DNA from 3 places in the Yersinia sp. SCPM-O-B-9106 (C-191) genome. Region 2 is predicted to be linked to each of the others. Evidence: predicted binding sites of a transcription regulator. Region 2 holds the regulator's gene; each other region holds the start of a gene.

Region 1 (3,134 bases), 1.4 Mb from region 2:
GGCGTATAGAAGTCAGCCACCGATGCAGTACGTGTAAAGCGTGGGTCGATCACCAGCAACTTGGCATTGTTGTGGATTTTGGCTTCCATCGCCCAGCGGAACCCCACCGGATGCGCTTCTGCCGCATTACCGCCCATGACAATAATTAAGTCTGCGTTCTTGATATCAACCCAGTGGTTGGTCATCGCACCGCGACCAAATGTTGGAGCAAGACTTGCTACCGTTGGTCCGTGTCAGACACGTGCTTGGTTGTCTACGGCAAGCATGCCGAGAGCGCGACTAAATTTCTGGGTCAAATAACCCGTTTCATTGCTGGATGCCGAAGCACACAACATACCGGTACTCAGCCAACGGTTGACGGTCACACCCGCGTCGTTGGTCTTAATGAAATTAGCGTCCCGGTCTTCTTTCATCAGCTTGGCAATGCGATCAAATGCATCATTCCAAGTGATTCGCTGCCATTTATCTGAACCTGGCGCGCGATACTCTGGGTATTTCAAGCGGCTTTCGCTGTGAATGAAATCCACCAGCCCCGCACCTTTAGGGCACAGTGCACCACGGTTTACCGGATGATCCGGGTCCCCTTCAATGTGGAAAATACTCTCTTTGGCGTTTTTAGCACCATCGCCGAGGCTATACATCAAAAGCCCGCAACCGACGGAGCAATATGTGCAGGTATTCCGCGTTTCGCGGGCGCGCAGCAACTTATAATTGCGCGTTTCCGCCAGCGCCACAGACGGCGTAAAGCCGAGTGCCGCGACCGTGGTTCCTGCCATACCGCCAGCGCAGATCTTAAAGAACTGCCTTCTGCTGACCTGCATGGGTCTCTCCTTCATTCATTGTCACATTGTATGAATTTAAAATTCAGTTCGCGCTTCCCTCAACAAAACCAGAAGCGCTAAAATCGCTAACGCGATATCACCTTTATCGGGATGGGATACATTCCTATTGAAATTGAATCATACCCATACCATTCTTAATGCGAATGTTACCACATTGTGATTATGGGTTATAACTTTCAGGGCTGCATAGTGAGCCAGATCAAACCTTCAGATATTGACCTTTCCACCGGAATTTGCGGCGCCCGACAACTTAACGTGCTACAGCGCCATAAAATGGCCGAGCCACAGTTGGATTGGTTAGCGGAGGAAGTGCCGGTAGCACTGGTGTACAACGGCATTTCTCATGTCGTGATGATGGCCACCCCCAAGGATTTAGAGGCTTTTGCGCTGGGGTTTTCATTATCAGAGGGAATTATTAGTGCGCCGCAGGAAATCTACGCCATTGATGTTAATCCTGGCTGTAATGGCATAGAAGTTAACATTGAACTCTCCAGCCGCCGTTTTGCCGGTTTAAAAGAACGCCGCCGGGCGATGGCCGGCCGCACTGGGTGCGGTGTTTGTGGTATCGAGCAACTGGACGATATCTTCCGCCCAATCACGCCCTTACCATTCACGCAAACTTTTGATTTCAACAACCTCGACCGCGCCCTCGCACAGCTCAAACAGGTACAAACCGTCGGCCAACTGACCGGCTGTACTCATGCCGCCGCTTGGATTAATCCTCAAGGCGAATTACTAGGGGGCTGTGAAGATGTTGGCCGCCATGTCGCGCTGGATAAATTGCTTGGAATTCGAGCCAAACAGCCGTGGCAGCAAGGCGCGGTGCTGGTTTCCAGCCGCGCCAGCTATGAGATGGTACAGAAAGCCGCCATGTGCGGGGCCGAGATTTTGTTTGCTGTTTCAGCTGCAACAACCTTAGCAGTTGAAGTCGCCGAGCGCTGTAATCTCACCTTGGTTGGTTTCAGTAAACCCGACCGGGCAACAGTGTATACACATCCGCAGCGGATTCAGGAATAGAAAGACCGCACAATAAGTAAGGCATTGATAATCATTTTCAATATCATTTAATTAACTATAATGATCCGAATGCTTACGCGGTGCTTACTTTTTTTGCGCCGCTCTACACCTACGGAGACGATGATTATGAGTTACTCACTGCCATCCCTGCCTTATGCTTACGATGCTTTAGAACCCCATTTCGATAAGCAGACGATGGAAATCCATCACACCAAACACCACCAAACCTATGTTAATAATGCAAACACGGTGTTGGAGAGCTTCCCTGAGCTGGCTAAATTCAGCGTTGAAGACCTGATCAAAGATCTGGACAAAGTCCCGGCAGAAAAACGCACCTTTATGCGTAATAACGCCGGCGGCCACGCTAACCACAGCCTGTTCTGGAAAGGCCTGAAACTGGGCACCACTCTGACCGGTGACCTGAAAGCCGCTATCGAGCGCGACTTCGGCAGCGTTGACAGCTTCAAAGAAAAATTTGAGCAAGCTGCGGCAACGCGTTTCGGTTCAGGTTGGGCTTGGCTGGTTCTGAAAGATGATGGCAAACTGGCGGTTGTTTCTACTGCTAACCAAGACAGCCCGCTGATGGGCGAAGCTGTTTCTGGCGCGTCTGGCTTCCCAATTATTGGCCTGGATGTGTGGGAACACGCTTACTACCTGAAATTCCAAAACCGCCGCCCAGACTACATCAAAGCATTCTGGAACGTCGTTAACTGGGACGAAGCCGCCGCGCGTTTCGCTCAAGCTAAGTAATTCTCAGCTAGCAACGCTGCGGCTTCAAGCCCGCAGCGTATAAAACTAAAACCATGCCAGCAAGGCCTTCTTGCTGGCATTTTTATTGCTTATTGTTGGCATTTATATTGTTAAAGTTTGCTTGATTCCTGCCGATAGAATGTACAAGAAGGTCACTGGTATTCATGGATATTAAGTCCATGAACTATAACCCTAAATAATTCGAGTTACAGGAAGGCGGCAAGCGAATGAGTCCCGATGAGCTTACTCAAGTAAGTGATTCGGGTGAGTGAGAGCAGCCAACGCACATGCAACTTGAAGTATGACGGGTATTACGTTTGGGAAAAGCACTCTTGCCAAGGCTGCCCCACCTATCACCAGTTCCCCGAAATCCTCTAATAATTAGACCGACCCCCCACTCACCTACACTGATTGATTTGCATCAGAAACACCGTATAACGGAGCAGAACATGGCAGGATTTAGCAAAGTTTTTGGTAACTTTGACAATGTGAAAGTCGGTAAAAAGCTGGGATTAAGCTTTTTCC
Region 2 (3,134 bases):
CATTGGATGATTTGAGTTCTTTATCGGCATCCGCAATATTACCGCCCTGTCGATAATCTACTGAACGGGCCAGGCGTGTAACCATCCGAAAATATTGATCCGTCCCCTGATTGACCAAATTCATATTTTCAACCAACACACTGCTGGCATTAGTGGATTGTGTTAGTTGATTCAGTGATAACAATGTATAACCCGATACTCCGCCCCATAGCAGGCAAAAAGCCCCAAGCACCCAAAGTAGTGCGGCTCTGATGGTAATATTTCTTAAAAACTGCATGTTAGTTCCCCTTATATATCGGATACTTACCGTTAAAATCCTGGTGTTATTTGATGACCGAAAAGCAATAAAGGACGTTCCATACAGCTAACGACAACTCCTTTCCCGGCAAATTTTCATTTGACGGTTTCCCCCCTGGCACCGCAAATTGCAACCTTTCGGTTACATGAAGGTTATCGGCAATGACGTTATAAGGTTGAGCGACTCACAAAAATTTTATATCGCATAAACTTGATATCGGCCTGGCGAGATTTTCTGGCATTATATGGCCCTATACATGTGTTATATTATTGGGCAGAGCGCTCAGTAATTTGCATAACTATTTGAATTTAAGGGTATTAAGTTATATGGCAACTGTAGGCATTTTCTTTGGCAGCGATACTGGCAATACCGAAAACATTGCCAAGATGATCCAAAAGCAACTGGGCAAAGATGTTGCTGAGGTTCATGACATTGCCAAAAGCAGCAAAGAAGATTTAGAAAGCTTCGATATTCTGCTGATCGGTATCCCAACCTGGTATTACGGTGAAGCCCAGTGTGATTGGGATGATTTCTTCCCGACACTGGAAGAGATCGATTTCAACGGCAAGCTGGTCGCGTTGTTCGGTTGCGGCGACCAAGAAGATTACGCAGAATATTTCTGTGATGCGATGGGGACTGTGCGCGATATCATCGAACCACGCGGTGCTGCTATTGTCGGCCACTGGCCAACCGCAGGCTACCACTTCGAAGCCTCCAAAGGCTTGGCGGATGATGATCACTTTGTCGGTTTAGCTATTGATGAAGATCGCCAGCCAGAATTGACGAATGAACGTGTTAGCGCTTGGGTAAAACAGATCAGTGAAGAACTGAATCTCGCTGAAATTACCGGTTAACTTGCCGTGTCGGAAACGCGAGGGTGATGTTAAACATCAAACCGCGTTTCCGTTACCTCTAACGCCTCTCGCTATATACCCTAAATAATTCGAGTTGCAGGAAAGCGGCAAGTGAGTGAGGCCCGAATCATTGACTGGCCGAGTAACGAGAGCAGCCAACGCACATGCAGCTTGAAGGATGACGAATAGACTTGTTAAGCCGCCCACAGATCCGCATATTCATCCGTGCAAAATGAAAATAAACCGCTACAAATTTGTAACGTTACACCCAGCAACCATATACTTAAATGATGCAACAATCCCACCCATCAATACATTGCATGATTAATGGGGCAAAGTGTGCAATTATATCTTTGTTAACAACCACGGTTTTCATTTGGGGCTAGCAGTTCTATAATGAGACGCAATTGAGAATATTGCGCCACGGATGTCATAGGCTGAACGGCCTTAATTTGAATCGATAGTAATAGGACTGAATCCGCATGACTGACAACAACAAAGCCTTAAAAAATGCAGGCCTTAAAGTAACGCTGCCCCGGCTTAAGATTCTGGAAGTGTTACAAGATCCGGTTAACCATCACGTCAGCGCGGAAGATCTTTATAAAAAGCTGATCGATATCGGTGAAGAAATTGGTCTGGCGACGGTTTACCGCGTACTGAACCAGTTTGATGATGCTGGTATTGTGACCCGCCACAATTTCGAAGGCGGTAAATCAGTCTTTGAATTGACGCAACAGCATCATCACGATCATCTGATTTGCTTGGATTGCGGCAAAGTGATTGAATTTAGCAATGAAGAGATTGAAAAACAGCAACGTGATATTGCTGAAAAGCATGGCATCAAGCTGACCAATCATAGCCTGTATCTCTATGGCCACTGTGCCACTGGCAATTGCCGTGAAGACGAGTCTGCGCACGATCCAAAATAATATGGTTTTATCTCATTGATCATATAAAGATTTTCACATAATGCTGAAATAAGCAATTCGCAAGATGGCCGCCTTTCCCACAAGTTATTTCAGTTGGGAGTCAGGTGGTCATTTTTGTTACTGATCTCCTGCATCCCTCTCTTCGTGACAAATTCATTTTTTCATTACTCATTTAATGGCCATTCACATGAATTTGAAACAAAAAAAACCCCGGACTCGCCGGGGAAAAAACCATCAACTCAACTTCACATAATGTTGTTTACCTATACCCTAAATAATTCGAGTTGCAGGAAGGCGGCAATTGAGCGAATCCCTAGGAGCTGACACAAGTCAGTGACTGGGGCGAACAAAGACAGCCAACGCACATGCAGCTTGAAGTATAACGGGTATAAAAGCCTGGCAAACAGGAGTTAACATCAGACACAGCACTTTGACAGCAATAATCAGACTTTAACCGGCTCCGCACGGCTACTACGTTTACCATCCGGACTTGTCGAGCGAATCAACACGTCACCGCTGACTTTAGGTTGGGCTTTGACATCATATTTCTGCCATTGCTTACCGCCATCAGTGGAATACTCGATAATCAGCCCCGGCAAGGAAATGTTAGCTTCCAACTCCCCTGTAACGACACGCGCCCCCGGAACCGGTAAGCGGTAAGCAACACCGGCTTTATCCAGTTTCGCCAATTCACGTTGTCCCATAATATTGGCAAAACGCTGCCAATCTGAGTTCAACGCCTTAGTATCGACCATATGGGTTTCGCCACCTTTGTACTCGCGGCCCGCTTTATAATCTTGCTCCCATGGCGCACGATGCCAGGCACGTTCGGCCAGTGGTAATACCCGCGGAAAAATCATGTATTCCATCTGTTCGTCAGTCCGAACAGTTTCATTCCATGATTGGCCTGAAATACCGTGCACACCCGGCCAAGGTTTATCACTCTTGGCGCTGAAGTGATTACCGTCGCGGTCGACCGAGGTTTCAGCATTTTGCGGCATGTTATCCGGCGCGAAACTAAAGACTTTGGCTTCGTCGTTGAAGCGAGTTGCC
Region 3 (3,134 bases), 1.1 Mb from region 2:
GCGGTTTTTGAGTATCGAAGAAAAGCGGTCTGGTGCTAATAAGGCGGTGAAAACACTGATGCCAAACATCAGCATCACCGCCAAAAAATGCAGAAAGCGACACAGAACGAATAGAGTCGCCAGAGACATATTATTTCACTGTGAAGCTGTAAGTGCCTTTGGTTTTATGGCCATCAACAGACACCACATGCCATGAAACGTCGTATTTCCCAGCTTTCAATGCACTATCGATCGGCAAGATTAATTGTGTGTTATTGACCGGGTCCAATTTAAGCTCGCCTGTTTTGACAACATTGTTATCTGGGCCAGTCACTTTCACTCCACTGAAACCCAATTCAATTCCTTCAGAGAAACCCAGTGTCACGGCTTCTGGCGCTGAACCAATGGTCGCATCGGCAGCAGGAGATTCAATTTTCAGGTGGGCGTGAGCCAAGGCTTGCTGGCTGGATAACCCAACAAATAACACAATAAGTGCCGAAAGCATGCGGCATGAAGAACGAACTTTGCGAATAAACATAATATCCCTTAATCGATGGGGGAGAAGAATCTGTCTGCTACCAACCATATCCTATATTGGCAGCGCGAACCCCTATCACTTCCAGTCAATTGCACTACCTGTGAGGTAGGGCACAAAATAAAACGCCAAATTATGAATGGCGATTGAAATATCACCAATAGTTGAGTAGCAATTAAGCTCAGCTAGCGCTTTTAGCTTGATTGCAAATGATAACGATTTCAATATGGCAAGTCGAGAAACCATAGCTAAACAACATGTTGTTAGCACGAAACAATAAAATTAAGAGAAAAGGGAGGGACGAGTATGGTGAAGAGGCAATAAAAAGCCGCAATTTCTATTTCCACTAAAGAGTGGATAGAGACTGCGGCGAGTTCAAATCAAGCCAAAAAATTACGCCTGAACGTGGCTCTGTGCAGCCATGGTTTTCAGATCTTTATCGACGAAGAACAATGAATTGCCGCTATTACCCACCAGCGCCAGTTTATCCAGAATAGATTTGAACAGTTTTTCTTCTTCATGCTGTTCAGACACATACCATTGCAGGAAGTTGAATGTAGAGTAATCGTGAGTGGTCATTGCGACATGGGCAAGCTCATTAATTTGAGTCGTAATAAGTTGCTCATGCTCATAAGTCAGTTTGAATACATCAGCCAGTGATGCGAAATCTGTCGGCGGCGCACTGATTGTACCCAATACCGGCATAGCGCCCGTTCCGCTCAGATATTCAAATAAACGCTGCATATGCTGCATCTCTTCTTGAGAATGCTCTTTTAAAAATGCTGCCGCGCCTTCAAAGCCTTTATCACTGCACCAAGCACTCATCTGTAGATAAAGATTGGCAGAGTAAAATTCCAGATTCAGTTGCTCATTAAGCTTCTGAGCCATTTCTGTTTTCAACATGATAATTCCCTAATTTTTATAATGCAGGTAAGCAACGATTAACTTAGCGTATTATGCCAAGTTAAAAACAAAATAAGAACACCCTATTCACATTAATATTTAATAAAATCACTAAATAACTTAACCAGCTGATTATTAACCATATTTTTTAAATTTAAACATGAGATTAATTATTATAAGAATCATTTACATTAACACCAGAATACTAAAAAGAATGATTCTTATTTGAGGTTTATTTCAATAAATAATAACCTTATGACTTTGAGGTCATATTATCTCACTGCAAAAACGTTTAATTAGATATTATTAGGGCACATTAGCCTCTTGCCAATATCTGCCAGCTGCATTACCTTTTGCGCCATAACTGCCGATGCGCCACGAAGGAGAGGAAAAATGGGATATAATCTGGCTGAGCTTTCTGATGAAGAAACAGCAAAAATGAATGTCGATCTGGCCGCTTCTGGGGTTGCATTTAAAGAGCGCTACAATATGCCGGTGATCCCTGAAATGGTTGCTCGAGAACAGCCGGATGAGCTACGTGAATACTTTTTACAGCGGTTGGCACACTACCGCAGTGAATCAAATAAATTCTCTCGCTTGCCGTATGAACCCAAAATGAAGTCATGAGTAAGAGACTCCCGCACCAGGGTCTGCGGGAGTTTGGCGGTGAGAATCGCTAGGATTTTCGAGCAAATTTGTCGGTTGCAAGAATTAGTTGGTGCAAGATCCCTGGTTCGTCAAAGGAATGTCCGGCACCTTCGACAATATGCAGTTCAGCCTCTGGCCATGCTTTTGCTAAATCCCACGCATTCTGTGGCTGACAAGCCATATCATATCGGCCATGAATAATTACCGCAGGAATATGGCGAATGCGCGTGACGTTATCGAGCAGTTGGTTATCGCTATCCAAAAAGCCCAAGTGGGTAAAATAGTGATTCTCAATGCGGGCAAATGCCAGAGCAAAGTCATCCTCACCGAAAGAAGCCGCGCTTTTGGTTGGCAGTAAAGTGACTGTTTCTCCCTCCCACAAGCTCCAAATTTTTGCGGCCTCCAATTGTACCGCTTTGTCCGGTGAGGTCAGCCGCTTGCGATAGGCCGCAGTGACATCACCCTGCTCTTCTGGCGCTAACAGGGATAACACGCGCTGCCATTTATCGGGGAAGAAGCGGGAAGCCCCGTCCTGATAATACCAATCCAACTCTTTTTTACGCAGAGTGAATATCCCACGCAAAACCATTTCACTGACCCGTTCGGGATAGGTTTCACCGTAGGCCAACGCAAGTGTCGAACCCCAAGAGCCGCCAAATATCAACCAGTTATCTACGCCGGCCATCTCACGCAGCCGTTCAATGTCATCAACTAAATGCCAGGTTGTGTTGTTATCCAAGCTGGCATGGGGCGTCGAACGCCCACACCCGCGTTGATCAAAAAGTAATACTTTGTATTTCTTTGGGTTGAAAAGTTGCCGGTGATAAGGCGCGATCCCGCCACCAGGGCCACCATGAATAAATACCGCGGGCTTACCCTCAGGGTTGCCACAGAGTTCCCAGTAAATCTGGTGACCATCACCTGTGTCTAGTAAGCCACTATCGTAAGGTTCATACGCTGGATAAAGCCCACGTAATTGTTCCATTATTTTTCCATGTTTGTTGAGACAATAAAGTTATCAAAGCTTATACAGCCCGCAGGGTCAACGATAAAACATTACATTTACGCC

What was found. The regulator Fur, encoded in region 2, represses iron uptake genes when iron is present. The targets are predictions, from matches to a motif close to ATAATAATGAGAACNACTATCAA.
Region 1: sodA (superoxide dismutase [Mn]) is a predicted target of Fur. The motif match lies at 1,884-1,906, and genes of this name have one in related genera.
Region 3: ftnA (non-heme ferritin) is a predicted target of Fur. The motif match lies at 1,620-1,642, and genes of this name have one in related genera.

The regions. Positions count from the first base shown of each region.
Region 1 is NZ_CP110791.1:49,178-52,311, reverse strand. It holds gene fdnG (formate dehydrogenase-N subunit alpha) at 1-821, opposite strand, end outside; gene fdhD (formate dehydrogenase accessory sulfurtransferase FdhD) at 1,005-1,859, shown strand; gene sodA (superoxide dismutase [Mn]) at 1,986-2,609, shown strand; gene OP863_RS00195 (methyl-accepting chemotaxis protein) at 3,059-3,134, shown strand, end outside.
Region 2 is NZ_CP110791.1:1,401,374-1,404,507, reverse strand. It holds gene OP863_RS06445 (methyl-accepting chemotaxis protein) at 1-277, opposite strand, end outside; gene fldA (flavodoxin FldA) at 625-1,152, shown strand; gene fur (ferric iron uptake transcriptional regulator) at 1,635-2,081, shown strand; gene OP863_RS06430 (beta-N-acetylhexosaminidase) at 2,525-3,134, opposite strand, start outside.
Region 3 is NZ_CP110791.1:2,505,715-2,508,848, forward strand. It holds gene copD (copper homeostasis membrane protein CopD) at 1-129, opposite strand, end outside; gene yobA (CopC domain-containing protein YobA) at 131-517, opposite strand; gene ftnA (non-heme ferritin) at 908-1,417, opposite strand; gene OP863_RS11605 (DNA polymerase III subunit theta) at 1,811-2,044, shown strand; gene pip (prolyl aminopeptidase) at 2,094-3,050, opposite strand.